3 regions of the Aliivibrio wodanis genome follow, and region 2 is predicted to be linked to each of the others. Evidence: predicted binding sites of a transcription regulator. Region 2 holds the regulator's gene; each other region holds the start of a gene.
What was found. The regulator PurR, encoded in region 2, represses purine synthesis genes. The targets are predictions, from matches to a motif close to TNANGNAAACGTTTNCNTNA.
Positions count from the first base shown of each region.

Region 1: a site for PurR is predicted at 5,430-5,449, ahead of ACU5DF_RS14875 (NCS2 family permease). Genes of this name have one in related genera too.
Region 3: a site for PurR is predicted at 6,718-6,737, ahead of ACU5DF_RS10450 (phosphoribosylaminoimidazolesuccinocarboxamide synthase). Genes of this name have one in related genera too.

Region 1 is NZ_JBREXA010000002.1:1,507,821-1,518,758, reverse strand. It holds partial or broken gene ACU5DF_RS14895 (response regulator) at 1-484, opposite strand, end outside; gene dinB (DNA polymerase IV) at 619-1,686, shown strand; gene alr (alanine racemase) at 1,901-3,112, shown strand; gene ACU5DF_RS14880 (aminoacyl-histidine dipeptidase) at 3,197-4,651, opposite strand; gene vcdP (small protein VcdP) at 5,053-5,136, shown strand; gene ACU5DF_RS14875 (NCS2 family permease) at 5,476-6,768, shown strand; gene gpt (xanthine phosphoribosyltransferase) at 6,806-7,264, shown strand; gene frsA (esterase FrsA) at 7,408-8,652, shown strand; gene proB (glutamate 5-kinase) at 8,819-9,928, shown strand; gene ACU5DF_RS14855 (glutamate-5-semialdehyde dehydrogenase) at 9,943-10,938, shown strand, end outside.
Region 2 is NZ_JBREXA010000002.1:458,085-469,022, reverse strand. It holds gene ACU5DF_RS10055 (ATP-binding protein) at 1-1,273, opposite strand, end outside; gene ACU5DF_RS10050 (response regulator) at 1,300-2,001, opposite strand; tRNA gene ACU5DF_RS10045 (tRNA-Cys) at 2,417-2,490, opposite strand; tRNA gene ACU5DF_RS10040 (tRNA-Leu) at 2,541-2,627, opposite strand; tRNA gene ACU5DF_RS10035 (tRNA-Cys) at 2,743-2,816, opposite strand; gene rluF (23S rRNA pseudouridine(2604) synthase RluF) at 2,944-3,897, opposite strand; gene ACU5DF_RS10025 (hypothetical protein) at 3,986-5,323, opposite strand; gene torR (two-component system response regulator TorR) at 5,607-6,305, opposite strand; gene torD (molecular chaperone TorD) at 6,542-7,189, shown strand; gene purR (HTH-type transcriptional repressor PurR) at 7,482-8,495, shown strand; cyclic di-GMP riboswitch class I at 8,651-8,737, shown strand; gene ACU5DF_RS10005 (TfoX/Sxy family DNA transformation protein) at 8,863-9,450, shown strand; gene ACU5DF_RS10000 (sensor domain-containing diguanylate cyclase) at 9,773-10,938, shown strand, end outside.
Region 3 is NZ_JBREXA010000002.1:558,253-569,190, forward strand. It holds gene yccX (acylphosphatase) at 77-349, shown strand; gene ACU5DF_RS10435 (TusE/DsrC/DsvC family sulfur relay protein) at 408-734, opposite strand; gene hrpA (ATP-dependent RNA helicase HrpA) at 943-4,866, shown strand; gene ACU5DF_RS10445 (outer membrane beta-barrel protein) at 4,976-5,464, shown strand; gene ACU5DF_RS10450 (phosphoribosylaminoimidazolesuccinocarboxamide synthase) at 5,544-6,647, opposite strand; gene ACU5DF_RS10455 (DUF2884 family protein) at 6,822-7,568, shown strand; gene ACU5DF_RS10460 (glutaredoxin domain-containing protein) at 7,588-7,875, shown strand; gene ACU5DF_RS10465 (flagellar assembly protein A) at 7,942-9,624, shown strand; gene ACU5DF_RS10470 (hypothetical protein) at 9,890-10,273, shown strand; gene ACU5DF_RS10475 (hypothetical protein) at 10,276-10,662, opposite strand; gene miaE (tRNA isopentenyl-2-thiomethyl-A-37 hydroxylase MiaE) at 10,866-10,938, shown strand, end outside.

The DNA.
Region 1 (10,938 bases), 1.0 Mb from region 2:
GAGTTTGAATGTAATATTGTTTTAATAATTGGTCGATATGCTTTCGTACTACGGAAGAGTCATCAACAATTAAGACTTTATGTTGATGATTTTTAGTCAGTCTTTGTATGAGGGGTAAAAGATATGAAATTGATACTAGACTTTCTTTTAAAATATAGTCAATAACACCTTTACTGAGTACTCTTTCTCTTAAATCGTCTTGGAATATAGCAGTTAGAACGATAACTCTTTGTTGCTTATCTAATGCGAGATCGATTACTTCACCATCTTGTCCATCTGGCAAACAATAATCTAATATAGCACAAAGGAAGTCAGTTTTCTTTTCGAGTATCTGTCTCGCTTCAGCAAGAGACTCAGCACTAATAACTTCATACCCTAAGTTGCTAATTTGTTGATGTAGGTAGTTTCTGAATGTCAGACTATCTTCAACAATTAAAATATTATTACTGCTCAAAAAAACCTCCCTGCTACATTTTTGAAACATTCATCTATGAATCATAGCTTTGAATAAGCTTGGCGTCATTTTAATATTTGCGATAATGAGAAATAAAATGATTGAGACTCGGAGTGATAATTGATATTGTTGCTGTATATATATACAGTCTTATCGGTGCTGATATGACCCTAAATAAAGTAAAAAAAATAATTCATATTGATATGGATTGCTTTTATGCAGCAGTAGAAATGCGAGATAATCCAGCACTGCGGAATGTTCCTTTAGCCGTTGGTGGTCATGAAAGACAGCGTGGTGTATTGAGCACTTGTAATTACGCCGCAAGAAAGTTTGGTATCCACTCAGCCATGCCGACAGGAAAAGCGTTGAAACTGTGCCCAAATCTCGTTGTTGTTCCTGGAAGAATGCAGGTATACAAAGAGGTCTCCCATCATATTAACCGTATTTTTCGTCGTTATACCGATAAAATTGAACCTCTCTCATTAGATGAAGCGTATTTAGATGTTAGTGATTGCTCACTTCTCTATGGTTCAGCGACGCTTATTGCTGAGCAGATCCGTAAAGATATTTTTAATGAGTTACAATTAACCGCTTCAGCAGGGATAGCTCCGCTTAAATTCTTAGCAAAGATAGCCTCAGATCTTAATAAGCCAAACGGACAATACGTGATCACTCCAGATACGGTAATGGATGAAATAAATAAATTGCCGTTAGAGAAAATACCAGGAGTTGGAAAGGTTAGCTTAGAGCGCTTACATCAATTTGGATTGTATACGTGCAGTGATGTTAAAAAAAGTGAGCAGAGAGATCTATTATTAAGATTTGGCAAAATGGGCGCTTCGCTATGGAAACGATCTCATGGGATTGATGAGCGTGAAGTGATTACAGAGAGAAATAGGAAGTCAGTGGGAGTAGAGAGGACCTTTACTCATAACATAAGTTCTTTCGATGAGTGTTGGTCTGTTATCCAGACTCGACTATATCCTGAATTAGAGAAGCGGCTGCTTAAGGCTAATGGTTCATCTAGCATTGCGAAGCAAGGCATCAAAATTAAATTTGCCGATTTTCAGCAAACGACGATAGAGCATATACATCCTAGTCTTACATTGCCTTTTTTCGAAGAGCTTCTTATTGAAGTATTAGAGAGACAAAAAGGACGAGAAATCCGATTAATAGGGGTTAGTGTGATGCTAAAAGAGAAAGAAGCTTTTCAGCAGTTAAGTTTAATTTAGAAGCAGAATACAGATAAAGGCTGTAGTGTTAATGATACTTATGTTTATAAAATGAGAATCAAGTGTAGTCCATTCGTTTAGGTATGTTCTTATGTTGTTGGTTGTAATTTATCTACTTGTAATATAAGTAGTTTTATCTAGAGCTTATAAAAGCAGCACTATATAATTCCATTTCAAAATTTATAAGATAATAATTATACAGAAACGGTTGTTTATGAAATTTACAAAATGTGCGTTGGCGTTAAGTTTAGTTTTCCCTTCAGTGGCTATTTCTGCGCCTCTACTTTCTTTAGATACTTTGACAAATCAAGAGAAAATTCAACAAACCAATGCATGGTTAGAAATTGATACTAAAGCTTTTCAACATAATATCGATACCTTAAAACAAACATTATCAGAAAATACAAAAGTATGTGCAATCATGAAAGCAGATGCTTATGGTAATGGTATTGAAGGCTTAATGGCTTCAGTGATTGATCGCAATGTAGAGTGCATTGGTATTACGAGTAATGAAGAAGCGCGTATTGTTAGAGCTAAAGGCTTCGAAGGTGAAATCATGCGTGTACGCGCAGCAACACCTAATGAAATTCAATCAGGTTTAGAGTACCAAATTGAAGAGTTAATTGGTTCAAGCGAACAAGCTAATACCATTGCAAAGTTAGCTAAAAAAAATAATACAATCATTCCTGTTCACTTAGCAATTAATGCGGGTGGCATGGGACGTAATGGGTTAGATTTAACTCAATTACAAGGTAAAAAAGAGGCATTAAATATTGCCTTTAATGGTCATGTTAATATCGTTGGGATCATGACGCACTTCCCTAATGAATCAGTTGAAGAGATCCGCACAAAGCTAAACTTATTTAAACAAGAAAGCCAATGGCTGATTGATGAAGCTCAGCTAAATCGTGAAAACATCACTCTACATGTTGCCAACTCTTACACCACGATTAACCTACCAGAAGCTCATTTAGATATGGTTCGCCCTGGTGGCCTACTGTACGGTGATATGCCAAGTAACCCTGAATACAAACGTATCGTTCGCTTTAAAACCTCTGTAGCCTCTTTAAATTACTTACCAAAAGGCAGCACTATTGGTTATAGCAGCACTTACGTATTAGGTCGTGATTCAATTTTAGCCAATCTACCATTAGGCTATTCTGATGGTTATGTGCGCTCAATTGGTAATAACGGCTATGTATTAATTAATGGCCAGAAAGCAAGTGTAGTGGGTGTGACATCTATGAATACAACGATGGTTGATGTTACCGATATTGCCGATGTTCAACCGGGTGATGAAGTAGTTCTTTTCGGCTCTCAAAATGAAGAGACGATTGAAACTAAAGAAATGGAAGCATTTAGTAGTCGTAGTATGCCTGAGCTATACGTAATCTGGGGCGCTACCAACCCGAAAGTATATTTCTAATAGCTGTTCTATTGGTATTATTGTATTGATATAAATAAAAACGGTCAGCATATGCTGACCGTTTTTTTATTAACAAGTAATGGATTATTTCTTAGGAATGTTCTCTAAGATAGCAACCATTTGCTCCCAATAAAGAGCAACGGTGTCAATTTTCACTTTCTCATCTGGAGAGTGAGGGAATTTGATTGTTGGACCGAATGAAATCATATCCATTTCTGGGTAAGGCTTCTTAAATAGACCACATTCAAGACCTGCGTGAATAACCATAATATTTGGTTTATTTCCGTAGATACCTTCATAAACATCACGGAAAACATGCATGATTTCAGAATCAGCATCAGGCTTCCAACCAGGGTAAGTACCAGAGAAGGTGACTTGTGCGCCTGCTAATTCAGCAACAGAAGAAAGCATACCCTCAACCATACTACGACCCGAATCCATTAGTGAACGGATAAGACAAAGAATAGTAATAGAATCTTCATCTGTCGTAATAACACCAACATTCAAAGACGTTTCAACCACACCTTCAATATCATCACTCATACGGATCACACCGTTTGGACACGCATTCAATGTTGCAATAAAGCGTGCTTGAGTCGACGATGTTAAGGCTTTATCTGCAGAAACCGCTTCATTGAAGGTCACGATACCTGTTTCTACTCGGCCTAGTTCAGCTTTTAGTAAATCAGTATAAAACGTGAATAGTTCGGCAAGTTTTGCTTCGTTATCAGCAGGAACGGCAACAGTTGCAAACGCTTCACGAGGAATTGCATTACGTAAACTACCACCACGGAATTCAACAAGACGTAAATCAAGCTCAGCAGCATGACCAGCAAGGAAACGCCCTAATAGTTTGTTTGCATTACCACGACCTGTGTGAATATCACAGCCAGAGTGACCGCCTTTTAGGCCTTTTAAGGTAATTTGACGAGTAACATAACCTGTTGGTAATGCTTCACGTTCGATATTCAGTTTGATAGCACCATCAGCACCACCAGCACAACCCATGTAGATCTCACCTTCTTGCTCAGAATCTGTGTTTAAAAGGATATCACCTTCTAACCAACCCGCTTCTAAACCAAAAGCGCCAGTCATACCAGCTTCTTCATCGATAGTCAGTAAAACTTCAAGAGGACCGTGCTTGATCTCATTTGATGCCAATACAGCAAGACAAGAAGCCATACCCATACCGTTATCAGCGCCAAGAGTGGTTCCTTTAGCGGTTACCCACTCGCCATCAATGTATGGCTGGATTGGATCTTTTGTAAAGTCATGATCCGTGTCTTCATTCTTTTGTGGGACCATATCGATGTGAGCTTGAAGAACAACCCCTTTACGATCTTCCATGCCTGCAGTTGCTGGCTTTTTAATAAATACATTACCAGTAGGATCACGGCGAACCTCTAGTCCTTCACTTGTTGCCCATTCAATGATGTATTGAGCTAATGCTTCTTCATGTTTAGAAGGGTGAGGGATAGAGCAAATTTTATCGAAAAACTGCCAAAGAGGTTGAGGGGTAAGTTGACGGATCTCAGACACAAGAATCTCCTTTTGAGAACATTATTTATTTAGGAATGCTCTATTTATTTGAGTTATTGGGTGTTAATTAAAACAAGTATACCTATGAATCTAGCGAATTACTCTGTTTGATATCGTAAATACCATATCAAATTTTATGAATAGAAATGAGATACAGGTCCATTTTTTAAATAGCAAACGATAAAGTAATAAAATTACAAAACTTAGGTGAATAAGCAGGGGTAATTAAATTTATGTGAGCTGCGTCATGTTTTTGTTGTAATTAAATTTCATGGTGGTATAGTTACTCCATCTGCTGCTACAGCAAAAAGTAAATGCTCAAAGGATGAGTCCGATTTATCGCCTCCAAGGAACTGAGATCAATTATTTTGTTTTTAACTGTCAATTGATAAGGTGATGTTATGTCTTTAAGTTCTTCTAAATTCTGGAACCAACGCTCTATTTATACAAACCAATTTGTATACCCAGCTTGCTTTGGTTACTAATAAAACTTCGGTTTTATACGTTAAAGTAATACCCCTATAGTTGGAATTCTATTTTACCCAAATACGGGTGACTTAATTCTCCGCCATCCAAATCATTTGGGTGGCGTTTTTTTTGTCTGAAATAAATTCGACGCTTACCTCACTTGTTATCTTTATCTTTAACTAATTGATTAATATTGAAAACACTCTGCTTTATAAATTAGAGTATTGACTTTATTTATTATTAGCTCATTAAAAGGGTAACTATCGCTAGAAATTCCTATAATTCCTCTTTATAATCCTCAGCCAATCGATTACGCAAACGTTTAGATTGCATAAAATAGACTAGGAATACCCCTAATGCTTGAGAAAATGTTCCAACTAAAAGAAAACGGTACGAACTTTCGTACTGAGGTCATTGCAGGCTTAACCACCTTCTTAACCATGGCTTATATTATTTTTGTTAACCCGGCTATCTTAGCGGATGCAGGAATGGACAGAGGCGCTGTGTTTGTTGCAACGTGTATTGCAGCGGCAATCGGTTGTTTCATTATGGGGTTCGTTGCTAACTTCCCAATCGCTCAAGCGCCAGGGATGGGGTTAAATGCTTTCTTCACTTATACCGTTGTTTTAGGTATGGGTCATACATGGCAAGTTGCTTTAGCTGCTGTATTTATGTCAGGTGTACTTTTTATTTTCTTAAGCATTTTCAAAGTACGTGAATGGATTATCGATTCAATTCCTCTTTCATTAAGAACGGGTATCTCTGCGGGCATCGGTTTATTTCTTGCATTTATCGCACTGAAAAATGCAGGCATTGTCGTTGATAACCCTGCAACATTAGTATCAATGGGTAATATCACTAGTTTCCCTGCGGTAATGGGTGCTATCGGTTTCTTTTTAACTATTGCTTTAGTTCATCGTGGATATAAAGCAGCGGTAATGTTAGCTATTATTGCGGTAACGGTTTTAGCGGTATTATTTGGTGAAGTTCAATATGCCGGTATTATGTCGATACCGCCAAGCATTGCACCTACTTTTATGCAATTAGATTTCTCTAATGCATTTGAACTAAGTATGCTGACGGTTGTTTTTGCTTTCTTATTTGTTGATCTATTTGATACTGCGGGCACATTAGTTGGTGTTTCTCAGCGTGCAGGTATAATGGGGGAGGATGGTAAAATTCCACGTTTGAACCGCGCTCTTTTAGCCGATTCTACAGCCACATCTGTTGGTGCATTATTAGGAACATCAAATACAACATCTTATATTGAAAGTGTATCAGGTGTTGCAGCAGGTGGTCGCACTGGTTTAACGGCTGTTGTTGTGGGTGTATTATTTCTTCTTGCTTTATTTTTCTCTCCTTTAGCGGGAATGGTTCCTGCCTATGCAACGGCTGGCGCACTGTTTTATGTAGCAATTTTAATGATGTCTGGTCTTGTGAGTATAGATTGGCGAGATCTTACTGAAGCAGCCCCTGTTGTTGTGGTATGCTTACTTATGCCTTTAACCTTCTCTATTGCTGATGGTATTTCGTTAGGCTTTATCTCTTATGCTGCAATTAAATTGTTAAGCGGGAAAGGTCGTGACGTTCATATCAGTGTTTGGGTTCTTGCTGCACTATTCACGCTGAAATTTATTTTTACGGCGTAGTCACTACTGGCTATGCTTTTTAGAGGTTTTGTCTATTATGGCTAACAAATTTGTAATCACTTGGGATAACATGCAGATGTATACTCGTCAGCTTGCTGAACAGTTACTTCCTGCCGAGCAATGGAAAGGTATTTTGGCTGTGAGCCGTGGCGGTTTAGTGCCTGCTGCGATTTTAGCTCGTGAGTTGAATATTCGTTATGTTGATACAGTTTGTATTTCAAGCTACGATCATGATCACCAGCGTGATATGACGGTTGTTAAAGCAATGGAAGGTGATGGTGAAGGTTTTATCATCATTGATGACCTTGTTGATAGCGGCGATACTGCGGTTAAGCTACGTGAAATGTACCCTAAAGGTAAATTAGTGACAGTATGTGCTAAACCAGCAGGTATTCATTTAGTTGATGCATATGTTGTTGATATTCCACAAGATACGTGGATTGAACAACCATGGGATATGGCGGTAACATACGTAGATCCTATTTGTAAAAAATAATTTAAATCAAATTGATAAAAATGACTCTCTTAGTAGGGTCATTTTTTTTGCCTTGAATTTGATTTTATTGCGCTCTGCGTATTTCTTATTTGCCTTTCAGTATATAGTAATAGCCATCAACCTTTGTATTACTGGTGTTTGGAATGACTCAGCCTGAAAGTGAAAACCTCTCTGTTAAATTATTTAAAAATCAAAAACAAGCCCTAGAGACGTCAGGTCTTGTTCCTTATCTTCCAAGTAGTGTGGAACAAATGTCCTCTAATGATGATGACCGACGTTGGTATCGTGAACTTCGTCGCCCTCAATGGATTTGGCAAGGTGTTGAGCCTATCGAATTAGAGTCAATTCTTGCTCGTATCGCCAGTAGTGACAAAAATCGTAGCCGTGATGAATGGCTCGATACTGTAAGTGGCTATCATTCTGGAAATTGGGCTTATGAGTGGATCCATGTTGGAATGGAACATCAAAAGCAAGCATCAGAACTAGAGGGTGATGAAGCCGCTGAGGCTTTCTTTAAAGCAAGTTTGTACTTTAGTATTGCAGGTTATCCGCACATTAAAGGGGATAATTTGGCAACTCAAGCACAGGTTCTTGCAAATCAGGCTTATGACATGGCAGCAAAAGAAACTTCTCATCGAATAGAGAAGATCCTCGTGCCTTATGAAGGAAAGAAAATTACTTGTTATTTACACTTACCAAGTACAGAAAAACCATTACCAGTTGTTATTGTCAGTGGTGGAATGGATTCATTACAAACAGATATGTGGCGACTGTATCGTGATTTTCTTGCGCCAAATAATATAGCTATGCTGACTCTTGATATGCCATCAATTGGTCACAGTTCTCATTGGCCATTAACGGAAGACTCTAGTTGTTTGCATCAAGCCGTCTTGAACCATTTACCAAGTATTCCATGGGTTGACCGCTTTCATGCCGCTGTTATGGGTTTTCGTTTTGGTGGAAATGTGGCTTTACGTCTCTCTTTTTTAGAATCTAGTAGATTAAAAGCATGTGTGGCATTGGGCGCACCAATACATAATATTCTATCTGAACCGACTAAGCTGAAGAAGATGCCAAAGATGTATTTAGATGTATTGGCCTCCCGATTAGCAAAACAGGTTGTTGATATCAATAGTTTAACAAGCCAGATGCAAGCATGGTCTTTGAAAAACCAAGGCTTTCTTTCTGGAGGAAGAAAAACGTCGGTTTCTATTCTTTCTATTGGCTTAAAAGGGGATCCTGTATCCCCTAAGTCAGATAACAAATTGGCCGCTTTGTTTAGTCAGTATGGTAAAGGTGTCGAATTGAATGCTAAGACTTTATATAGTGGCTATGAGGAAGCACTAAACCAGATGATTGAATGGATAAAAGAAGAAATGAAACAATAATCTGACTTTAAATTCATCTTATTAAAGTGAAATGTTATTAAATGCTATTTTAAGCTTGTACTGTTCTGATTTGCTTGCTAAAAATAGGGCAGTTTTTCCATTATTATTACGACGAACAAAAATCGTAATTTAAAACATTATTAGTTAATAAATAGGTAGTAGGGAATTGAATACACAATCTCAAACCATAGTCGTTAAACTTGGTACAAGTGTACTCACCGGTGGCACATTAAAACTTGATAGAGCCCATATGGTTGAACTTGTTCGCCAATGTGTGCATCTGAAAAAGTTAGGCCACCAAGTTATTGTTGTTACATCTGGAGCGATTGCTGCTGGTCGTGAACATCTTAACTACCCCGAACTACCCAAAACTATGGCCAATAAGCAGTTACTTGCTGCTGTTGGTCAAAGCTGCTTAATTCAAGCATGGCAGAGTTTATTCGGCATCTATGGTGTTGATGTCGGTCAAATGTTACTGACACGCGCAGATTTAGACGATCGTGAACGTTACTTAAATGCGCGAGATATGCTAACGGCTTTGCTTAAAAATAACATTGTGCCTATTGTTAATGAGAATGATGCAGTAGCAACCAATGAAATTAAAGTGGGCGATAATGATAATTTATCAGCACTAGTCGGAATTCTTGCCGGAGCAGATAAGCTGTTATTATTAACAGATCAGTCGGGATTATTTACGGCTGATCCACGAAAAGATCCTAAAGCAGAGTTGATTAAAGAAGTTCATACGATTGATGAAACATTACGAAAAATTGCCGGTGGTAGCGGAACAACGCTAGGTACTGGTGGTATGGCAACGAAACTGCAAGCGGCAGATATTGCTCGCCGCGCTGGTATAGAAGTTGTTATCGCAGCAGGTAGTGCCGAAAACGTAATCAGTGATGTTATACACTCAAAACCACAAGGAACTAAGTTCTTACCAGTTGAATGCGCACTTGAGAGCCGTAAGCGCTGGATTTTAGCTGGGCCTGCGACTAATGGGCACATTGTCATTGATGATGGTGCCGTTAACGCAGTTCAACAGAAAGGTAGTAGCTTATTGAGTAAGGGTATTACTGAAGTTGCGGGTCATTTTGTTCGTGGTGGTGTTGCTAAGATTGTAAATACAAACGGCGAGTTGATTGCTCGTGGTATCTCACGCTATTCAAGTGATGATTTAAGTAAAATTTTAGGAAAGCACAGTTTGGATATTTACGCAGTATTAGGCTACGAATATGGGCCTGTAGCTATCCATCGTGATGATTTAGTACTGATTTAGTAAAGGGATATATTGTGAATTTAACAACTATGGGTCAGGCAGCAAAAGCGGCTGCATTTGACTTGGCTGTTGCTCCAACAGCACAAAAGAACAGGGCGCTTGCTATTATTGCTGATGAGCTTGAAGCAAATAAAGAGGCGATTCTTGCTGCAAATGCAAAAGATATTAAAGCGGCAGTAGAAGCGGGCATCTCAGAAGCAATGCAAGACAGATTACTACTAACAGAAGAACGTTTAGTTGGCATTGCTAACGATGTTCGTAATGTGATTAATTTAAATGATCCTGTTGGTAGCGAAATCGATAGTAAAGTATTAGAAAATGGGATGTTTTTATCTCGTCGTCGCGTGCCAATTGGTGTGATTGGCGTTATTTACGAAGCGCGTCCAAATGTGACTATTGATATTGCCTCATTATGTTTAAAAACAGGTAATGCGAGCATTTTACGCGGTGGTAAAGAAACCTTCTTCTCTAATATGGAGTTGGTTAAGGTTATTCAAGTTGCGCTTGAAAAAGCAGGACTACCAGCGGCGTCTGTGCAATATATCGAAAAGCCTGATCGTGAGTTAGTTTCTCAACTGCTTACTCTTGATGATTATGTAGATATGATCATTCCACGTGGTGGCGCTGGCTTACATAAAATGTGTAAAGAAAATAGCTCAATTCCAGTGATCATTGGTGGTTTTGGTATTAGCCATGCGTTTGTTGATGATAGTGCTGATTTGGAAAGAGCATTAGCGGTTGTAGATAATTCAAAAGCACAACGTCCATCAGCATGTAATGCATTAGATACGTTACTGGTTCATGAAGCAGTCGCACTACAATTTTTAGCATTACTTGCGGATAACATGGCTGGTCGTGTTGAATTAGTTGCTGAGCCTAAAGCTTATGCACTATTAAAAGAGTTTGACGGTGTGTCGTTACGTGAAGCTCAAGAAGGCGATTTTGATACTGAATGGTTAAGTTATACGTTAGGTGTAAAAGTCGTCGCTGATGTTAATGAAGCGGCTGCT
Region 2 (10,938 bases):
GAGAAAAGCGAAAACAAGCCCCACCTTTATAGCTATGCTCTACATTAACTTTCGCTTTATGCCGTTCAGCAATTTGCTTCACAATGGCAAGGCCTAATCCATGTCCTGATTGTTTTTTATTACGAGCAGGATCGGCACTGTAAAATGCATTAAATAAATAGGGCCAGTATTCTTCTTCTACTCCATGACCATCATCATGTACTGAAATATGTAATACCTGCATGTCTGTTGTAATTGTTATTAATATACAATTGTTTGCAAAACGATAAGCGTTTCGCACCAAATTATCTAATGCTCGTTTAAGTAAATGAACATCAACTTCAACCAGATAATCTTTTTCAGTTTGTTCAAAAAATATATCGTGTGATGTTTCTTTTTTCCAACGCTGTGTTTGTACAGACAACCAATCATTTAATTGAAGACTCTCAAGATTTAATTCCATATCAGGTCTTTCAAGACGAGCATAGTAAAGAAGCTCATTAACCATTCCTTCCATCTCTTCTGTGTCTTCAATAATACTTGCCACGCTTGCTTGCTGTTCAGTTTTCAATGAAGTATCAGCGAGTACCTCAGCTTGCCACTGAACTCTAAATATCGGCGTTCTTAATTCATGTGCAACCGCACTGGTTAATGCACGATTACTAATAATTAATGCAGAGATTTTATCTGCCATATGATTAAAGCTTTGATTTAAGCTACCAACCTTTGTTGACCCTTTTTCAGAAGAACGTGCAGTTAAATCACCATTTGCAAATTCAAGCGTCACCTTCTCCAGCGCTCGGATTCTACGTCCAATAAACCAAATTAATAAAACACAGTATAGAGCAAAACCCAAAAGGAAAAATAACCAAACTATATTATCAGCAAAGTCTATTTTCTGAATCAAAGGAGCATCGACATTTACATCAACATTATAAATATCATCACTATTATTAATCGTAAACCAAAACACTCGGTCATCATCAAAATACCAATGCTTATTAGGGTGATCTGTCATATTCTGTCGAATTATATCAGGCTCTTCACCTATTGGAATTATCGTTAGTATTTGGCGTGTTTTATCCACATAATCATTAACTGACTGCAAAGCAGCCTCTTTACCTTGATTATCAGAAATTTTATTGACCATATCTAGATAGGCGTCAGCCCTATGTTCTTGCAATACATAATCGTAATCAGTGTTCCATTGATAGATCACTACCTCATAACCAATCAAACTCAACATAAACAACAATATAAGCCCAACAAGTGACTCTAGATATATTCTTCGCATTTTAATCCTATACTATAAATTTTTGACTATTCCCACGCATCAGGAATAAATAGATATCCTTTACCACGAACCGTAATGATTTTTTTAGGTGGTACGCTGTCATCACCTAGTTTTTTTCTCAACGCTACAATTTTATTATCTACTGTTCGATCAATACCATCATATTCAATTCCTCGAAGTAATTTAGTCAATACATCACGAGAAAGCACCTCTTCTGCCGAGGAAGCAAGAAGCATCAATAGATCAAATTCACTGTCTGTCATCACTATATTTTGCCCAAACAGCTCACAACTACGACGTGCTTTATTTAAAGACAATTGTCCAAATTGAAGTAATTGACTATTTTCGATTTCTGGTAATTGTTCATTCCTACGTAATAACATACGAATGCGAGCTAGTAACACACGAGGTTTAACTGGCTTAGTAATAAAGTCATCCATTCCTGTTTCAAGCGCTGCTACGTGATCAAAATCATCATCACTTGCAGTAAGCATAAGGATCTTACCCCGATATTCATTTCTTATCTGTCTACAAATTGTCAGGCCATCCTTACCCGGCAACATCAAATCAAGTAGTACTATATCTGGCTTTTCACTAAGGATAACATTCGGAGCTTCATTACCATCACTAACAAGAATAGTATTAAATCCTTGTTTTACAAAGTAATCATGTAACATATTTTGAAGTTTTAGGTCATCTTCAACTATAACGAGTTTTTGTTGCGGCATAATTCATTCTCACCGTTCATACTTACAGGTGTAAATACTTAAACTTTCTAAAACTAATAATATCTAAGTCAATAATATCAATAAGATACTAATAGGCTACTGTAGTTTTTCTATTTTATTTTTTAGGTCTATATAACTAAATTTTCACTTTGTCAGGGCTAGTCTGACACATTAATACAATTTAGCAGATTTTAAGACTTCAATCATTTATAAAGTAAATGTTAAAATTAAAAACTTATTCCTATCAAAGATTTCAACGCAGTTATCGTTCACTTTAACCAGCTAGGATGTTCAGTGTAAATAGTCAGATAATTTTAACCAAGAAGAGTGTTCAGATTAGTATCTAAGTAGAAAAGAGAAAAAACAGGAATTTTAGACACAAAAAAACCAGCATTAAGCTGGTTTATTTGTAATATGGAGGCGCCTCCCGGAGTCGAACCGAGGTCCACGGATTTGCAATCCGCTGCATAGCCACTCTGCCAAGGCGCCATATTTTTCTTAACGTAATATTGTCTATGGTAACAATATTAATGAATAGATGGTGCCCCGGGCCGGACTTGAACCGGCACAGCGCGAACGCCGAGGGATTTTAAATCCCTTGTGTCTACCAATTCCACCACCAGGGCACGCAATTCAATGCGATGCTTCTAACCATGTCTCTATTTTTAAGAGAGGTTGACACCATCTTTAATTATCGCTTTAACGCAATAATTTTTAATTCATCTGTATTACTTAAAGAAATGGAGGCGCCTCCCGGAGTCGAACCGAGGTCCACGGATTTGCAATCCGCTGCATAGCCACTCTGCCAAGGCGCCATCTCTTTACGGGGCTTAATGTAACTGATTTTAAAAAAGAGTCAAATAAAAAATTGCATTTAACCCTCTGTTTGTAGACTTTATCATCAAAATGATGAAGTTTCAGCTAACATGTTGAAAAAACAATCTATTTAGCACGCCACACTTTGATTTCTGATTGTCCTTTCCCTTTAGGTTTACGATCACTATTTTCAGTACTACGGCTTGAACTTGATTTATCAAAGCGATCATCTCTGGCTTTTTCACGGCGTTTTTCATTAAAAGTATTATTCGAATGATGATTACGACCTGAACTTGCTTTTTTTAACACTCGAATTTTACCATCGACTTCTTTAATCTTACGAGAGGCTTCTTCTGTCTTACTCGACTCGCCAATCATACTATTAATTTCATCCATTTCTGATGCTGTTAGATAGCGCCACTCACCAGAAGCCAATTTACCAAGGTCAATATTCATAATACGAACACGCTTTAGCTTAAATACTTCATAATCTAAGTATTCACACATACGACGAATTTGACGGTTTAAGCCCTGAGTCAAAGTTATACGAAACACAAATCGTGATTCTAGTTTAATCTTACAAGGTAGTGTCACTGTATCTAATATAGGAACACCTGCAGCCATCTTCTGTAAGAAGTCATCTGTAATTGGTTTATCAACACGAACTACATATTCTTTTTCATGTGCATTACCTGCTCGCAAAATTTTATTTACGATATCACCGTCACTGGTTAAGAAGATCAAACCATCTGAAGGCTTATCTAATCGTCCAATTGGAAAAATACGTTGTTCATGATTAATATAATCAACAATATTACCCTCAACATGACGCTCTGTAGTACAAGTAATGCCTACTGGTTTATTAAAAGCAATATAAATTCGCTCTTGTTTCGCTTTTAGTGGTTTACCATCAACCAGAACTTCATCACCTTCAGCAACTTTTGTTCCCATTTCAGGGACTTTGCCATTAATGGTAATACGTTGTTGATCAATCAGTTTATCTGCTTCTCTACGCGAGCAATAACCCGTATCACTAATAAATTTATTTAAACGGGTTAATTTAGGTTCTGGTGATGTCATGATGTACCTCAAAAAAATGAACAGCCGCAGTGTATCAGAAACGGATGAATATCCAATAAAAAGCGCCCTAAAAAAATGATAGGGCGCCTTATTTAAAACAAAAACAAAAACTTATTCTATTTTCGGATCCTTCTTTTTTAATCTCAGTTACTTTATCTGAAACTACTGCTTCTTTTTTTTCAACACTTTCTATTTTAACTTGATTTAATTGTGCTTCTTTAAGTTCTTTTTCTTTTTCTTTTTCTTTTTCTTTAAACGATGAAATTACTGCATTAAGATTATCAATCAAATGGTCATTGCGATCCAATTGTTGGGTTAGAATAACTATCTGCTTTTGAACCGCGGCACGATCATTTGTCTGTGTTTCAACCGTCGTTTCTAATGCTCCCACTTGAGAATTTAGCTCTTTAATTTTATCTTCCAAATCTACGGTATTATTTATTTCGTGCATTTGCTGCACTGCTGATAAAATTAACTCCGTTTGGATTCTTAAAGGTTGGTCTCTATAATCATCACCATTAATTGCATGAGAGATCGCAAGTAACTTATTTTCGAACTCTAATACTGGTTGCTCAAACTTTCCTTTTTTAACCGCCTGTAATAGTTTAACTTCTGCTGCCATATTTTTTAAGTGTGCAAGTTGGAATCTTGTTTTAGCAACAACATCGGTAACAAGAATTATATCTCGATTATTTGCTTGTACCGCTTTTTTTGTTTTCTCTAATTCCGCTTTTGTTTGTCCATAACTAATCGGAGCAACCGCTTTAAAGCCATCGTTGGATAAAGATGAAAACTCTTTCTCTAAAGGTTCGACATGAATTTTCAAAGCTGTTCTTATTTCAAGAACCTTAGCACTTGTTAAAAATTCTGCTTGCTCTGTTTGTGCCTCAGCAATATCATCTTCAACAATAACAACAAACAGTTCTTTATATTGTTCATTTAATTCTAAATACTCTTCAGAGAAATACTTGTTTACCTTCATAGATTTAAGGTAAGCCATTTGAGCTATGGCTCCAGAAAGCACAACATCTGCATTTTTTTTATATTTTTTTAGCTTAGAGAACTCCGCATCTGCTGAAGCCACTAAAGACATATATTTAGCAGCATAAGAACCCGATGAAAACATTGAGTATTCCTCACCTGTTAAGCCTGGTTCTCTCTCTATTTCAGCAAAGAGTTCTTTTGCTTCATCCCACTCTTCTCTTAAGTTCTGATATACCTCCTCTGAATAAATTTTAAACTCATCAACAGAATCAAATGCTACTTTATCTAATAAGTATTGTTTATTAAGCTCATTAAAGGTAGAAATTGACGGTGTTAATGTATTTTTCTCCGTAACAGAACTCGGCTCTTCAGCAGTACTTTGGCAACCAATAACACTAACTAAAGCAGAAGCAACTATTGCCATTTTAAAAAATTTTTTCATTACAGACCTATAATAATTATATTTGAATAGACGGAGTCTAGGACTCTTATTGATAACTTTATAAAAATAACTAAAAGGCTGCAACTACTGTTTAAGTAGTTACCTTATCAGTCGTACCGTATTCTTGACATGCTATCTACAGTATAGAGCTGCTCACTTAAAGATCTTAAAACGTTTGAATCATGAACAGAATTAGATTGATTACTATTATTAAATTATAGGCATAAAAAAGCCACTCACTTAAAATGAATGGCTTTATTTAACTTTTTTGGGGTTTTAACCACTAATCTCCGGCGAACATATATCCTTCACCATGAACGGTAACAAATATCTGTGGATTTTTTGGATCAACTTCCATTTTCGCTCGCATTCTTCGAATCAACACATCAATTGTTCTATCATTGGGAGCATCGACACGATGACTGATCATATTCAAAATACGTTCACGAGATAATACCGTATTCGGATATGAAGAAAGTGCTACTAGCAACTCGTACTCAGCTTTTGTTAATTTAACTGGCTCACCGCTATTTGATAGTGCACGGCGCTGAATATCGAAAGTCCACTCACCAAAGCGAACGACATTAGATTCATCTAATTCTACTGGTTCATTCGCTAATGACATACGCCAAAATAAATTCTTAACTCGAACTAATAACTCACGTAGCTCTACTGGTTTTGTGACGTAATCATCAGCACCCATTTCAAGCCCTACAATACGATCAATACTATCAGTTCGTCCTGTAACAAGAATAATACCAATATTAGATTGGCTACGTAGTTCACGTGCCAACAATAAACCATCCTCTCCTGGTAGGTTTATATCAAGCATAATTAAATCAACTTTTTGTTCAGCCAAAATAGTTCGCATTTCTGCCCCTGTTTCAGCCTCGCTCACTTGATATCCCTCGGCTTCAAAGTAGCCTACAAGTTTAGAGCGAGTTACCACTTCGTCTTCAACAACTAAAATGTGATAGCTCATAATATTCTCTTTTATGGTTATATTGGATGGTTCTTTTCTTATTCTATTCATATTTTGTAATAATGCCAATTCTCAATTGATATTTCTGTAAATTATTTGATTCAAAACAATTATCAAACAAAAATTGAGTTGTAACCTTTACAAATATCTTTATACACCCTGTTAATGATAGGTGCTATTCCTTTTCATACTTATCCAGTACAATTCTCACATAAATTTCTTGGAGCAAAATATACATGAACGATCTAACTGCATTTAATGAACAACGTGCCGAAATTTACTGGTGGCTATCTAGCTTATTAGCAAGTGAGTTAACAGAAGAACAAATAGAACAATATAACAGCTTTGAAATCCGTACGTTTTTATCAAATTTAGCAGAAACACCAGAACTTACCGCTTCTGTAAATACTTTAATTGATAAATTAAATCAATTACAAACTCGTGAAGGCGCTCAACTTGAGTTATCAGCTGATTTCTGTGAAGCCTTTTTAGGTTCAGATAAAAGTAGTGCTTTGCCTTATGCTTCACTATACCTTGATAAATCAGGTCTGCTTAATGCTAAACCAGCGCAAGATATGCGTGAGCTACTTACAAAGTATAATATTGCACAAAAAGCAGAATTTAATGAGCCTGCTGATCATATTGCAATAGAACTTGATTTTCTAGGTAATCTAATTGTGATGACAAACCAACAGTCATCAGAGGAAGACTTTGAGCTTTATATGACAGCTCAACAAAATTTTATTAATGAGCAATTATTATCTTGGACACCACGATTCAGCCAAATCTGTAAAGAGCGTGATGAGTTTGGTTTCTATGCTGCAGTTACCCATTTTCTTGTGACATTTTTACAATTAGACATGCTATTTCTTACTGGTGAGTAAAAAACAGCCTTTATTGATGACATAAATAAATAACTACGTGATGTAAATCAGGTTACAAATAAAATTTATGAAATCAATAATTGTTTGCACTATGCTTTACATATAAAATGTGAACGCAAACGATAAAATTTGAACATAAAATGAAAACCGCATTTTAAAGCGGTTTTTTTATTTATACCATATCATTAATCATATGATATTTAGGGCCTATTTATCTTCCATCAGTTCTCTATAGAGCAAAACAATTTGCTGGAACATAAATAGCCCCTTAATCACTATTTAAGGCTCTTATATGGCTACAATTAAAGACGTCGCAAAATTAGCAACAGTGTCGACAACAACCGTCTCTCACGTAATTAACAAAACACGCTTTGTTGCAGAAGCAACACAAAAACGTGTATGGGAAGCCGTTGAAGAGTTAAATTATGCACCAAGTGCTGTTGCTCGCAGTTTAAAATGTAATACTACTCGTACTATTGGCATGTTAGTAACTCAATCTTTCAATCCCTTTTTTGCCGAAGTTATGCATGGTGTTGAAAACTATTGTTATAAACAAGGTTACACTTTATTCATGTGTAATACTGAAGGTGATCTAGACAAACAAAAACACTACCTTCGTATGCTTTCTGAAAAACGTGTTGATGGGTTGTTGGTTATGTGTTCAGACCTAAATGAACAACTTTTAGCCTTGCTTGAAAAAAATACCGAATTACCAATGGTTGTTATGGATTGGGGACCTGATAGCCCTCATACAGATAAAATCATAGATAACTCTGAAGAAGGTGGATACCTTGCAACAAAACACTTAATAGAAAATGGTCACACTAACATTGCTTGTATCACAGGACAATTAGATAAGTTGACTTGTAAAGAACGTGTTCATGGTTTTCACCGAGCACTTTCCGAAGCAAATTTAGATTCTAATCCTGAATGGATTTTAGAAGGTGATTTTGAATGCTCTTCAGCAGCAAAAGCAGTTGAGAAAGTATTAGCAACCGAAGCAAAAGATCGCCCTACTGCTCTATTTTGTTTTAATGATATTATGGCGTTAGCCGCCATCAGTAAGATTCAACAATCAGGGTTAAAAGTTCCAGAAGATATTTCTGTAATTGGCTATGACAATATTGAATTATCGGCTTACTTTTCACCTCCTTTAACAACTATCCACCAACCAAAACGAAGAGTTGGAAAAACGGCAGTTGAAATTTTACTCGAGCGTATAAAAGATAAACATCATGAACGCCGTATTTTTGAAATGCAACCAGCCGTTGTTTCTCGTAATAGTGTTCATAATAGAACCAAATAACAAACTAGAGTTCTATAAAAATCAAGTCATAAGTTCAGGTTTTATTGAAAACCTGAACTGAGTTAACAGAAATGACCCTTGTTTTTATGAACCAATATCACATTATTGAGTTTTTGCAGTCACTCCCTTTGTTGATTGCTATATCATCAATGATGTCACAAACAGGGCAAACTATGTGAAAGCATAGGACGCAAAGCTTCCGGCCTACGTATTTATATATATATGGTAGCGGGGTTGCCGATGGTAAGTATTCCACTCGATGTTGTTATTTTACCTAAATATAACAATGTTGGGCTTTAAACTTGCTAGTATTTCCTCGGGCTCAGTTGTTTAGTGACATAGACTTAACTAACCGAGAATTATTGCAATGGATAAACCAATACTAAAAGATTCACTTCGTCTTCTTTCCTCTCTTGGGAAAGTCACATCTCGTTCAATGTTTGGCGGTTTTGGTGTCTTTATTGATGACACTATGTTTGCCCTTGTTGTGCAAGATAAACTTCATTTAAGAGGTAGTGAAGAGACGATTAACTTATTTAAAGAGCAAGGGTTAGAACCTTATGTTTATAAAAAACGAGGCTTTCCCGTTGTTACCAAATACTTTGCCATTTCACCAGAGTCTTGGAAAGAACCTGATTTAATATTAATTCAAGCAGTTGTTGCTTTTGACGTTGCAAAAAAAGACAAAGAAAAACAGAAAACTGCAGCCCCAACACGTATTAAAGATCTGCCTAACCTGCGACTAGCTACAGAACGAATGCTTAAGAAAGCAGGCATTACTACTGTTGAAGAGCTACGTAATATTGGTTCTGTAAATGCTTATAAAGCCATTCAGCAAACCCATTCTAACTCTGTTAGTGCTGAACTTTTATGGTCTCTAGAAGGCGCAATAAAAGGCACTCATTGGTCTGTTGTTTCTGCTGAAACAAGACAGGAATTACGAAAGCAACTGTAAGATCACAAAGCAACAACTCTCTGGTTTTATGTTGTATGATTACTCTAAATAATCGTACAACATTTGACCTGCGAGACAAAACCAGCCTACCATTTCTATAATTTAGCTAAGATTCACTTACGCTGAATACCACCTAGAGCCATATAAACTCCTTAACTCATCATCATTTTACCAATGTTAATTCCTCATTTATATTAATTAGCCTATCATACTTATTAATTCTTTAAACTCTCTGGGAATTTACATTAATTTAATATATTCTTAAAGCTTATATATAGAATGGCAGTCCATTTGATGGTACTGGACTCAATAGGTAAGACAAATGAAAAAAAATACCATCAGCAAAAAATGGCTTTATTTACCTATCATATCCATGATTTTCACCATGACTCTCGGCTTGTTTGTATTTAATTCAACACTGTCAGATTGGCTTGAAAATAAGGTTGAAGGCGGTTTATCTGAAGAGATCTCACGCGTCATAAAGGACATAAGTGATGATCAAGTTTCTTTTTCTGATTTAAAAGCACTAGACGTTTATATCAAAACTAAACTAGAGCTAGCCAAAGAAGATCACATCACAATTATCAAAGCTGATGGTACGCCGATTGCAGATAGTGATATCTCTTTAGAAGCCGTATTACAACTGGAAAATCACTTAAACAGAAAAGAAGTCGTTGATGCTAAGAATCTGAGTTATGGCAGCACAACTCGATTTAGTACTTCTCGCTTTAAAAATTTATTGTATTCCGCAAAGTCATTAGATTATCAAGGTCAAACTTACATTATTAGGGTAGCTACACCATTAACGCGTATAGACGCAATGGTAGAAGAGCTAATGAATATCCTAATGATTTTAATGGGCATTAATATTTCACTTGTTGTTGGCTCATCATTATTAAGTAATAAGCTTATTACTCAGCAAGTACAGAATGAGCAAGATCAACAAGAAGAGCGTATTGAGCAGCGTACTCAAGAGATTGAATTACTGCACCGCCTTGCGACTATGCTGGCTGCCTGTAATTCCATTAATGAAGCTCAAATGGTAGTCGAAGATATCCTTCCTCGAATTCTTGGTAACGTAAATGGCGTTATTTCGTTAATGCGTTCATCTCGTAACCAACTGCTTGTTAAGTTGGATTGGGGCGGAGTATGGCCAGGTAGCAAAACTTACGCTCCAGAAGAGTGTTGGGCGTTACGTAAAGGTAAATTTCATCTCGCTAATGATAAATACACGACTCTACCCTGCTCTCATATGGCAGCCACAGGGATCGACCAAACACTTTGTATTCCATTAACGGCCCATGGTAATACCATTGGTATGATGCATATTTATCTTGGTGAGCAAGAAGAGCTAGATGAAAATATCCAAAAGCTTGCTTTTACCGTTGCTGAACATTTAGGCCTTGCCCTTGCTAACTTGAACCTACAAGAGAAGCTAAGAGAACAAGCCATCAGTGATCCTTTAACGGGTCTGTATAATCGCCGTTA
Region 3 (10,938 bases), 100 kb from region 2:
CGTATATATGATGGGGGGATTGATAATATATTATGATTAAAAAACATTATTATAAATTACAGTTAATAGGTGAGTTATGTCACAAAAATCGTTCAAGTTTACTGTAAAGGGAAAAGTACAGCGTGTAGGTTTTCGTTTTCATACCGCGCATACGGCATTGAAACTTGATTTGGTCGGTTATGCTCGAAATCAAGCGGATGGTTCTGTTGAAGTACTTGCTTGTGGAGAAGAGGAAAAGGTAAATGCATTAGCAGAATGGTTGAAAATAGGGCCTCAATTAGCTCGTGTAGATTCTATCGAGAAAGTTGAAACCCAGTGGCAAGAGTTGTCTGATTTTAAAATGTATTAAAGTGATGATTCTACTTGTTAATTGCTTATATTAGTAAATGCTTTTAGTGAATATAAGCTTAAAGACATTTTGCAGGCTTTGGTAAACCCGCCAGTTTTGTGGCTTGTTTTGCAGGGCCTAATTTGAATAGTTTAAATAGGTATTTGCTGTTGCCTTTTTCTGGGCCATGTTCTTTTTCCATCGCTTTTACCAGCATACGAACAGCAGGCGATGTCTTGAATTCTTCATAAAAAGAACGAACAAAGCGAATAACTTCCCAGTGAGCGTCAGTTAATTCGATATTCTCTTCTTTCGCGAACAGTGGAACTAACTCTTCACACCAATCGGTATGATTCATTAAATACCCTTGAGCGTCGCGTTCAATGTGCTTACCGTTAAATTCCATACAGCCATCTTAATGATTAGGATTGATGCATTAAGTTTAGCAAAGGGAGCTCTATTCGGGCAATCTAATCTCTAAATAACCGTACAGTTTGATTGTTTATCAAGCGCGTTTTAGATTTTTAGACAGTGGATTATTACAATAAAGTAAAACAGATTTTTATCTCGCTAAGGTAGATAGAGTTAAGAATGTGATAGAATCCTTGCAGTTAATGAATAATAAAAATTCAGTAGGATATATTTTGAGTCAATCAAATCAAAATTCAGCAGCAACACTTAGAAAAGCCCTAAGTGAATGTATGCTGCGTGACCGTTTTCGCCTAAGTAAACGCATTCATGGCGCATCACGCATTAAAAAAGAAGAATCAAGAAACGCCGTGTTTGATGAAATTGCATTAGACATCGCACAATCTATGCAGGTTGCTAATAACCGTGAAATGGATCGCCCGACGATCAAATACCCAGACCTGCCTGTTAGCCAAAAGAAAGACGACATAGCAGAAGCCATTGCCAATAACCAAGTGGTTATTGTTGCAGGTGAAACCGGCTCAGGTAAAACCACACAGCTGCCAAAAATTTGTTTGGAATTAGGTCGTGGTAAATTTGGTAATATCGGTCATACACAGCCACGTCGTCTTGCAGCGCGTTCGGTTGCCGATCGTATTGCAGAAGAGATGGAAACACAGCTGGGTAGCCATGTTGGTTATAAAGTTCGATTTAACGATCAAGTGTCAGAGCGCACCCAAGTTAAATTGATGACTGACGGTATTTTGCTGGCTGAAATCCAAAACGACAGATACTTAAATCAGTATGACACCATTATTATCGATGAAGCGCATGAGCGTAGCCTGAACATCGATTTTATTATGGGTTACTTGCGTGAACTACTACCAAAACGCCCTGATCTAAAAATTATTATTACCTCGGCAACCATCGATCCTGAACGTTTTTCAAAACACTTTAATAATGCACCTATTATTGAAGTATCAGGCCGAACTTTCCCTGTTGAAACGCGCTACCGTCCTATTGTCGAAGATGGCGATGATACTGATAGAGATCAACTGGAAGGTATTTTTGATGCAGTTGATGAGCTATGTGAAGAAGGGCTAGGGGACATTCTGTTGTTTATGACGGGTGAGCGAGAAATTCGTGATACTGCAGAAGCACTAGAAAAACGTAACCTACGAGACACTGAAATTGTGCCTCTCTACGCGCGTTTATCGTCTCAAGAGCAGAACCGAGTGTTTCAACCTCATGCTGGTCGTCGAATTGTATTGGCAACTAATGTGGCTGAAACCTCGTTAACCGTTCCAGGTATTAAGTACGTCATTGACCCAGGTACGGCACGTATCAGTCGCTATAGTTACCGAACGAAAGTGCAACGTCTACCAATTGAAGCGATCTCTCAAGCAAGTGCAAATCAGCGTATGGGCCGTTGTGGTCGTGTATCTGAAGGTGTGTGTATTCGTCTGTATTCAGAAGAAGACTTTGTTGCACGTCCAGAATTTACCGACCCTGAGATCTTACGAACTAACTTAGCGTCTGTTATTTTGCAAATGACGGCGTTAGGTTTAGGTGATATTCAAGCTTTCCCATTTGTTGAAGCACCAGATAATCGCAATATTCAAGATGGTGTAAAACTACTTGAAGAGTTAGGGGCAATTAATCCTAACGCTAAAGATTCAAAGAAAAGCTTAACTAAAGTTGGACGCGAATTGGCTCGTCTGCCGATTGATCCACGTTTAGCTCGAATGGTTCTAGAAGCGCCAAATTACAATGCATTGCAAGAAGTGATGATCATTGCTGCGGCGTTATCAATTCAAGATCCACGCGAGCGTCCAAGTGATAAAAAACAGCAGTCTGATGATAAACATAAACGCTTTAATCATGAAGATTCGGACTTCTTGACCTTTGTGAATGTATGGCAGCACGTGAAAGAGCAGCAAAAAGAGCTGTCAAGTAACCAATTTAGAAAACAATGCCGCAAAGATTTCCTAAACTACTTACGTGTTCGTGAGTGGCAAGACGTTCATTACCAATTAAGCCAAGTAATGAAAGAGCTTAATTATAAAGTGAATCAAGAAGCGGCAGGGTATCAAGGCGTTCATACTGCAATTTTAGCCGGTATGCTTTCTCATATTGGTCAAAAAGACCAAGAGAAAAATGAATATCAAGGTGCTCGAAATGCGCGCTACCATATTTTCCCTGCGTCTGGTTTATTTAAAAAACAACCCAAATGGATAATGGTTGCAGAGCTGGTTGAAACCTCTAAATTATGGGGTCGTATCGTTGCGAAAATTCAGCCTGAATGGATTGAACCATTAGCAGGACATTTAATTAAACGCAGCTATAGTGAACCACATTGGTCTAAGAAATCAGCTGCAGTAATGGCGTACGAAAAAGTTACTATTTATGGCATTCCAATTGTTCCTAAGCGTCAAATTAACTATGGTTCGATTGATGCGCCTGTATGTCGTGAAATATTTATTCGCTCAGCGCTAGTTGAAGGGGATTGGAACACCAATCATAAATTCTTCAAAGAAAACCGCAAGCTCTTGCAAGAAGTTGAAGAGTTAGAGCATAAATCCCGTCGTCGTGACATTTTGATTGATGATGATCAGTTGGCTGAATTTTATGACCAACGCGTAAATACAGATGTTGTTTCGGGTCGTCATTTTGATTCTTGGTGGAAGAAAACACAGAAAGAGACGCCAGATTTACTGAACTTTGAAAAAGAGATGTTATTCCGTAATGATGCAAGTCATGTGACGGATCTTGATTACCCTAATTTCTGGCATCAAAGTAGTTTAAAACTGAAGCTAAGTTATCAATTTGAACCGGGCCAAGATAGTGACGGTGTAACGGTACATGTGCCATTACCAATCTTGAACCAAGTGACAACGGATGGTTTTGATTGGCAAATTCCAGGTCTACGTCATGAGATGGTCGTTGCTTACATTAAATCGTTACCAAAAACACTTCGTCGTAACTTTGTACCAGCGCCGAATTATGCGGATGCGTTTTTATCTCGCGCAACGCCATTTGATGCCCCGTTATTAGACAGTCTTGAAAAAGAACTGCGACGCATGACTGGGGTAGAAGTGTTACGTGAAGATTGGAAATTAGAGCAAATTCCAGATCATTTAAAAGTAACCTACCGAGTTGTTGATCACCGTAACCGTAAGCTGAAAGAAAGTCGTGATCTATATGATTTAAAAGATGGCTTAAAAGATAAAGTTCAAGAAACCTTATCTCAAGTTGCAGATGATGATATCGAGCAAAAAGGACTTAAAACGTGGAGCTTTGGTGAGCTTCCTGCACTTTACACACAAAAACGTGGTGGCTTTGAAGTTAAAGCTTACCCTGCAATTGTAGATGGTAAAGACAGTGTTGAAATCAAACTGTTTGAAACAGAAGAAGAGCAACACAATGCAATGAAGGCAGGCCAACGTCGCTTGATCCTTCTTAATGTTCCGTCTCCTATTAAGTACTTACATAGCAACTTACCAAATAAGTCAAAACTAGGCTTGTACTTTAATCAATACGGTCGAGTGTTAGATTTAATTGATGACTGTATCGCTTGTGGTATTGATAAGTTGATTGAAGAGAAGGGTGGCCTAGTTTGGGAGCCTGAGGCTTTCGACAAAATGAAAGAACACATTCGAGCAGAGCTTGGAGATACGGTTGTTGAGATAGCTAAATTAGTTGAAACGATTTTAACGACGGCTTTCCAAATACAGAAAAAGCTAAAAGGCCGTGTTGATTTAAGCATGGCGTTTGCACTGTCTGATATTAAAGCTCAGATAGAGAACTTAATCTTCAAAGGCTTTGCAACAGAGTGTGGTTGGAAGCGATTAGCAGACATTCATCGTTATATGAAAGCAATTGAACGCCGAATGGAAAAACTTCCAATTGATCCAAATCGAGACCGTGTTCACTTATTGAAAGTGGAAGGCATTAATAATGAATATAAAGAGTTATTAAATAAAATCCCGAAAGGGCAGCCTATTCCAGATAAAGTAAAAGAGATCCGCTGGATGATAGAAGAGCTTCGAGTAAGCTACTTTGCCCAACAACTTGGGACACCGTACCCAGTTTCTGATAAACGAGTAAAAAATGCCATTGCTGAGTGTTAATGTTTTCCGTACACTACGCTTAATTTCGGCACATTAATTGCTTGTTATTTTATAATATTGAAAAGAGCGTCAAAGATTGCCGCTCCCTCTAGTAAAAATAGGATTTAAGATGAAAAAGACACTTTTAGCGTTAGCTCTAGCGAGCGTATCAGTAACAGCGGCTGCTGATTCACTGATTTACGGTGGCGTACAAGCTGGTTCTGCTGATTTTGCTGGCGAAAGTTCTACGGTATACGGTGCTCATATCGGTACAGGTATTCTTCCTTTCATCGGTGTTGAAATGGGTGCTTGGAACCTAGGTTCTTATGATTATTCTGGTGCTGCTGGTTCTGCTGATGTAACTTCAGTTAACTTTGCTATTAAACCAAGCATTGATTTTGGTCCACTGCATGTTTACGGTAAAGCGGGTATGCATAGCTGGGAAGCGGAAGGCACAAACGGTTATAAGTCTGATGATGGTGTTGATCCATTCATCGGTTTAGGTGTTGAATACAGTGTATTCCCAATGCTAACTCTGGGTGCAGGCTACAATAACTTCACTGTTGGTGATGAAAATATTGATTTTGCATCTGTTAACCTAACAGTACACTTCCTATAATCATCTGATTATTAGAATGTTAAATACAAAAATGGCGACCAATGTGGTCGCCATTTTTTTAAGCTAAAAAAGTTAAATATTAATCAACTAATTGATATTCTTCTTTTAATACTTTAATAATCTCAGCTTTTGGATTATCACTTAACGTAATTGGGGAGCCTGTAATTTTAGCTGCAATGTCTAAATACGTTTTCGATAAGTCCATCATCGCTTCTAATGGAAGTTCATTTTCTTGTGCTAAAGCAAAACGTTCTTCCATACGATTTTTGTTTAAAAGAATATCAGGTTCAGCAAAGTGATTTAATAAGAACTGGCGGAAACCTTCTTTTGAGTTCTCAATAATATGACCAGAGCGATAGGCATTTTTATCCCAAATACGAGATGAATCAGGTGTTCCTACCTCATCCATATAGATCAATTTCTCATTGCCCTGTGCATCGCTAACGTAACCAAATTCAAACTTCGTATCGACAAAGATTTGATCGATTTTATTCAATGCTTTGGCGATAACCGCAAAACCTTCTTTAAGTAGTTTTTCATAAGAAGCAATATCTTCAACAGAAGAAAAATTGAATTTATCGTAGTTATCTTCAATGTTTTTACGTGTGATATTGACATCATCTACTTCAGGAACACCTTCAATACCTGTTAACACGCCTTTTGTTGATGGTGTTAACAGTAGTTCTGATAACTGCTCATCTTTCTCTAGACGCTCAGGTAGAGTAATACCACAAAACTCTCGTTCGCCTTGAGTGTAAGCACGCCACATTGAACCTGTAATATATTGACGACAAATAGCTTCAATCATCACAGGCTTTGCTTTTTGAACAATCCATACAAATGGGTGAGGGATATCAAGAATATGGCTGTCTGCTAAATCATTATCTTTAAATAACTGAAACCAATGATTTGAAATCGCATTTAAGGCTGCACCTTTACCAGGAATTCCTTTTAATCCACCTTCACCATGCCAAATACAATCAAATGCAGAGATACGATCACTAATTACCATGATAGCTAAAGGTGCATCAGCTGCGACATTGTAGCCTTTTTCTTTAATCAGGCGGCGGCTGTCTTCCTCTGTTAACCAATATACAGAACGTACTTTACCACTGTGTACAGGCTTATCGGTACGAATTGGGAGATCATCATTAACAGCAAGTACTTGTTCGGAAAGACTCATTGTAGAATTCCTATATAAACGATTTAAATACAGGATGCATCATACCAGAACTATGTTGTACTACCAGAACAAAAGCAAACGATTGCTATTTATTGGGTAAATATTCTAAGTTGAGCAATTGAGTAGCAATCAGTTAAACTGTTTAGTATGTGGAATAATTAAAGAATGAGTGCGATGTCATTGAAAAAGGCTGTTGTTTTAATCACCTTATTGTTAACTAGTCAAGCTTGGGCTGGTATTTGCCCAATTACCGTAAAAAATGATGTAATATTAACGTCGGTAGGAGAGGTTAAGGTTGAGAATACTCAAGATAAACTCAGAATCGATAAAAATGGACATGTTTTTATCAATGGTAATGAACTTAAATTGACGTTAGAACAAAAACAAGCGATTGAAGAGTATCAGCAGCAGTTAGCCAATTATCTACCAAGTATTGTTGATTTTACCGATAAAGGATTTGCAGCGGCGAGTGAGTTTGTTAGTGATATTGAAACATCATTTAATGCTGAAGGTTCATTTGAATCGGTTAAAGAAAAAATCAATGATTATAAGCAAACAGCTAAACAGCAGTTCTATCAAGGCAAAGATCTGGTATTAGAACAGAATTTTTTTCAAGATATAGAAACTGGTTGGAAGCAAGATCTTGAGTTGATGGTACAAAGTTTAGATAAAGAGTTGTTCTCAAGTGTATTTAACTCGTTATCAAATAAAATGAAAGAAGGAGAATTTAATTTCTCTGAATTACAGCAACAATTTAGCGATGTACAATCATCAATAAACACTAAAATAAAAGAACATAAACAAGAAATGAAAAAAGAAGCAGGAGCATTGTGTGATTCAGCAACCGAAATTGCCGATGAAGAACAACAGTTACATGAATTGATCCCAGAACTAAAAGCATACCCTGCGTTTACTATTTAACAATAAAGAGATAAAAGAAATGTTCGATACAGCTCAAACGATAGTTTTCTCAAAAACAGTCTGCCCATTTTGTGTTAAAGCAAAAACAATTTTAGACGATAAAAATATAGAGTATAAAGTTCTGACATTAGACGTCGATCTAAATAAAGATGAAATGGTTGCTTTAATTCAGGAAAAAGAGGGAATCGTTGTAAATACAGTGCCTCAAATTTACTTAGATGGAAAATATATTGGTGGACACGACGATTTAGTGGCGTTTTTTGAGCGTCAAGAGACCGACATAGATTTAGATGATTTTGAACTGTAGAATAACAATTAACTAACTATATTTACGGTTAATTTAAAACTGTAATACATACTAAGAGTGATGGACATGTGGAATTCTATTCTAACATTGATACAGGATGATAATGCGGTTGTTTTACGCTTTCCTGATAAATTTCAGCCGGATGCTGAACCAACCTTAAAAGGATTTAAGCAATCTTTAGAGGAAATAGGAGCAAATGGTTTTTTCTTTGATGAGAAAATTATTTCTTCTATCATTAATGATATTAAAAGCGGCATGATCAGTAATCACCAGAATCGTCAGGTTGCTGAGCGTCGTGATGCCGAAGTTTTCATTGCGCTTGAAGAGCGAGACATGAAAGCAACGATGGCAGTTATTGGTGCATATGGCGGTAGAGATCTTCAAAGCAGTGATATTATTTCAGCACTAACAAGCATGGAAATCACTCGTGGTATTAGTAAAAATGCATTAAAAAAAGTAATGGTCTTGAGTCGAAATTTAGCCTCAGGTGAAAAGGTATCACTCCTAGTTGCTAAAGGTAAGGAACCCGTTGATGGTGATAATTCAAGCTTTACTCCTTTAGTTGAAGATTTTCGTGATCAAGCTTTACAACCTCAAGAGAAAGAAGGCGAGGAAGATAAAGTTGATATGAGAGATCTAGGTGAGACTATTACAGTGGTTGAAGGTGATGAGTTAATTCGCCGTACACCTCCAACTAATGGAATTGATGGTTTTACGGTGAAAGGTGAGATAATTCAGGCAACACCAGGTAAGAATATTAAGTTAAGAGCTGGTAAAGGCGCAATGATCTCTCCTAATGACTCAGAGTTAGTCATAGCTCAAACATCTGGTATGCCATGGATTCATGATGATGGTGCTGATGTAGATAATGCTATTTGTTTGAATGCAGTTGATATTTCGACAGGTCATGTAAAATTTAAAGGCAGTGTTATTGTAAGTGGTGATATTGCTGCAGATATGATTGTAAAAGCAACGGGTAGCGTAACTGTTGGCGGTTTTATTGAATCGGCTAATGTCCAAGCTCATGGTGATGTTATTGCAATGAAAGGCATTATCGGGCATCACGTTGAAGATGGTGAAGACCATACATGTTTTGTTAAAGCTGGTGGTAAGATTACCGCGAAATTTGTTCAATCAGCAAACTTACAAGCTTCTGGAGATATTGAGTTAGGTTTACATTCAATTCAAAGCTTTGTCAAAAGTAAAAACTCTGTGACAGTGATGGATAAGACCGGCCGTAATGGTTCTATCGTCGGTGGTGAAATTTACGCTGGTTCTAATATTACAACCGTAAACTTAGGGGCAACAGCAGGTACAGAGACTCTGGTTAATGCCTTCACTCGATTTGATAAATATAAAGAAAATATTGCGGATCTAAATACCAAATATAAAGCAGCACAAGAGAATACGATGAAAGTGGTTCGTGCTGAAATGGATTTATCTAAGATTCCAAAATCAGAACGTACACAAGAGCAAATTGAACGCGTTCAAAATATGAAAGAAGACTCGAATAAAGAAATTGCACAGGCGATGAACAGGTTCCAGTCTGCGGAAGAAGAGTTAAGAAAGCAGTTAACTGAGAATGTAGTTAAAGTAACAGAGCGTATGTATCCCAAAGTGACAATTCAATATTCAGACGAAAAAGTCACAACAAAGCGTGAACATAGTCCATGTAAGATCTACTTTAATGAATATGAAATTAAAATAGATCCAATTGTTTCTAAAAATGCGAGTTTAACTAGTGACTGATAATTCTATTAGTTTTAGTTAAATAGTTAGTTAGTTTAATTATAAAACCGCTCTAGTAGCGGTTTTTTGTTATTAAAATGTGTAGGTGTAAAATATGTGTTAGATCAATGAAAACGTAAAAGAGCTAAGAATTTCTAAGTGTGATCAGTAACCATTTTTATACTTGCGATGTCATTCATTTACGAGATACTTATAGTCTGTAGTAAAAAACTTGTGCTTTTCAATAGGATGTTGAAAGTAGATGTTGGAATATATCGAGGCAAATATGAGTATGATTATTGAGTTTGATTACAGTTTATTTTTAGTTGATTCAACAAAACAGAAGTGGACATTTTCACAAGCTTTAAAAAGCTTGATCCCTATGTTTGGAACAGTGTGGAATGCATCTGTTCATGACTCTACTCCTCTACAAGAAAGACTACGTTTAGAGGCGTTACAGGTTCTTTCTTCCCATATTAATGATGAATCTAATATTGTTCGGCTTATTCGGCTAGCTCGAATCGAAGGTATTACAGATTTACATATTAAGCTACCTTATACTTTAGATACTGAGCAAATCGCTTACATACTAGATAATACTTATACTAATATTTTACAATCAGATGACGGTATTGATTTATTACAAGTACACCTGAATGAAAGAGAGTAAATTTAGTGTACCAGCGTATGATTTCGCTTTAATTCTAGCCAAGTTGAATGCGAGTAATAATAGCAAGTCGAGTTACAAATAATGGCACTAGCTGTACCTAATTTCTTAGCCTTTTGTATTGTTTCTGATTCAGTTAATTGGTGAGAGGCTTTTAGTCTAACCAGTTTATTTAAGTCAATACCGTGCTTGAGTAATATGTCACAATTTGGCATTGATGTATTAGCTGTAATAAAAATCCATTTATTCTGTTTTGATAGACTTTTTAGTGTTTGCATGAAGTGTGATTGACTTTGTCTGCTAACTTGATGTGCGGCATTAGAAACCAGCAATGGAATAGGTGCATGATCAAAGAAGTTTGAGTAAGTAGTTAATGCCATTGCAGTATTCATAATAAATTACCTGTTCATCCATACAGTGTGTATTTGTACAGTACTTTTTATTTATCTAATGATCAAGAAAATTTTACTTATTTGGTGAAAAAATCAGCTTAAAAGCTCATAACTTGATGATTATTGTATTAATCAAAGGAATTTTAAGCATCAATAATTAGGTTTGATATAATGGACGCAGAATTTCTTAAATTGAAAATGTTATGTACGATAAATCGTTATTAGAGCCAATTCACTCTTTTTTACAATGTGAAACTCCAGATGAATGGATTGAGG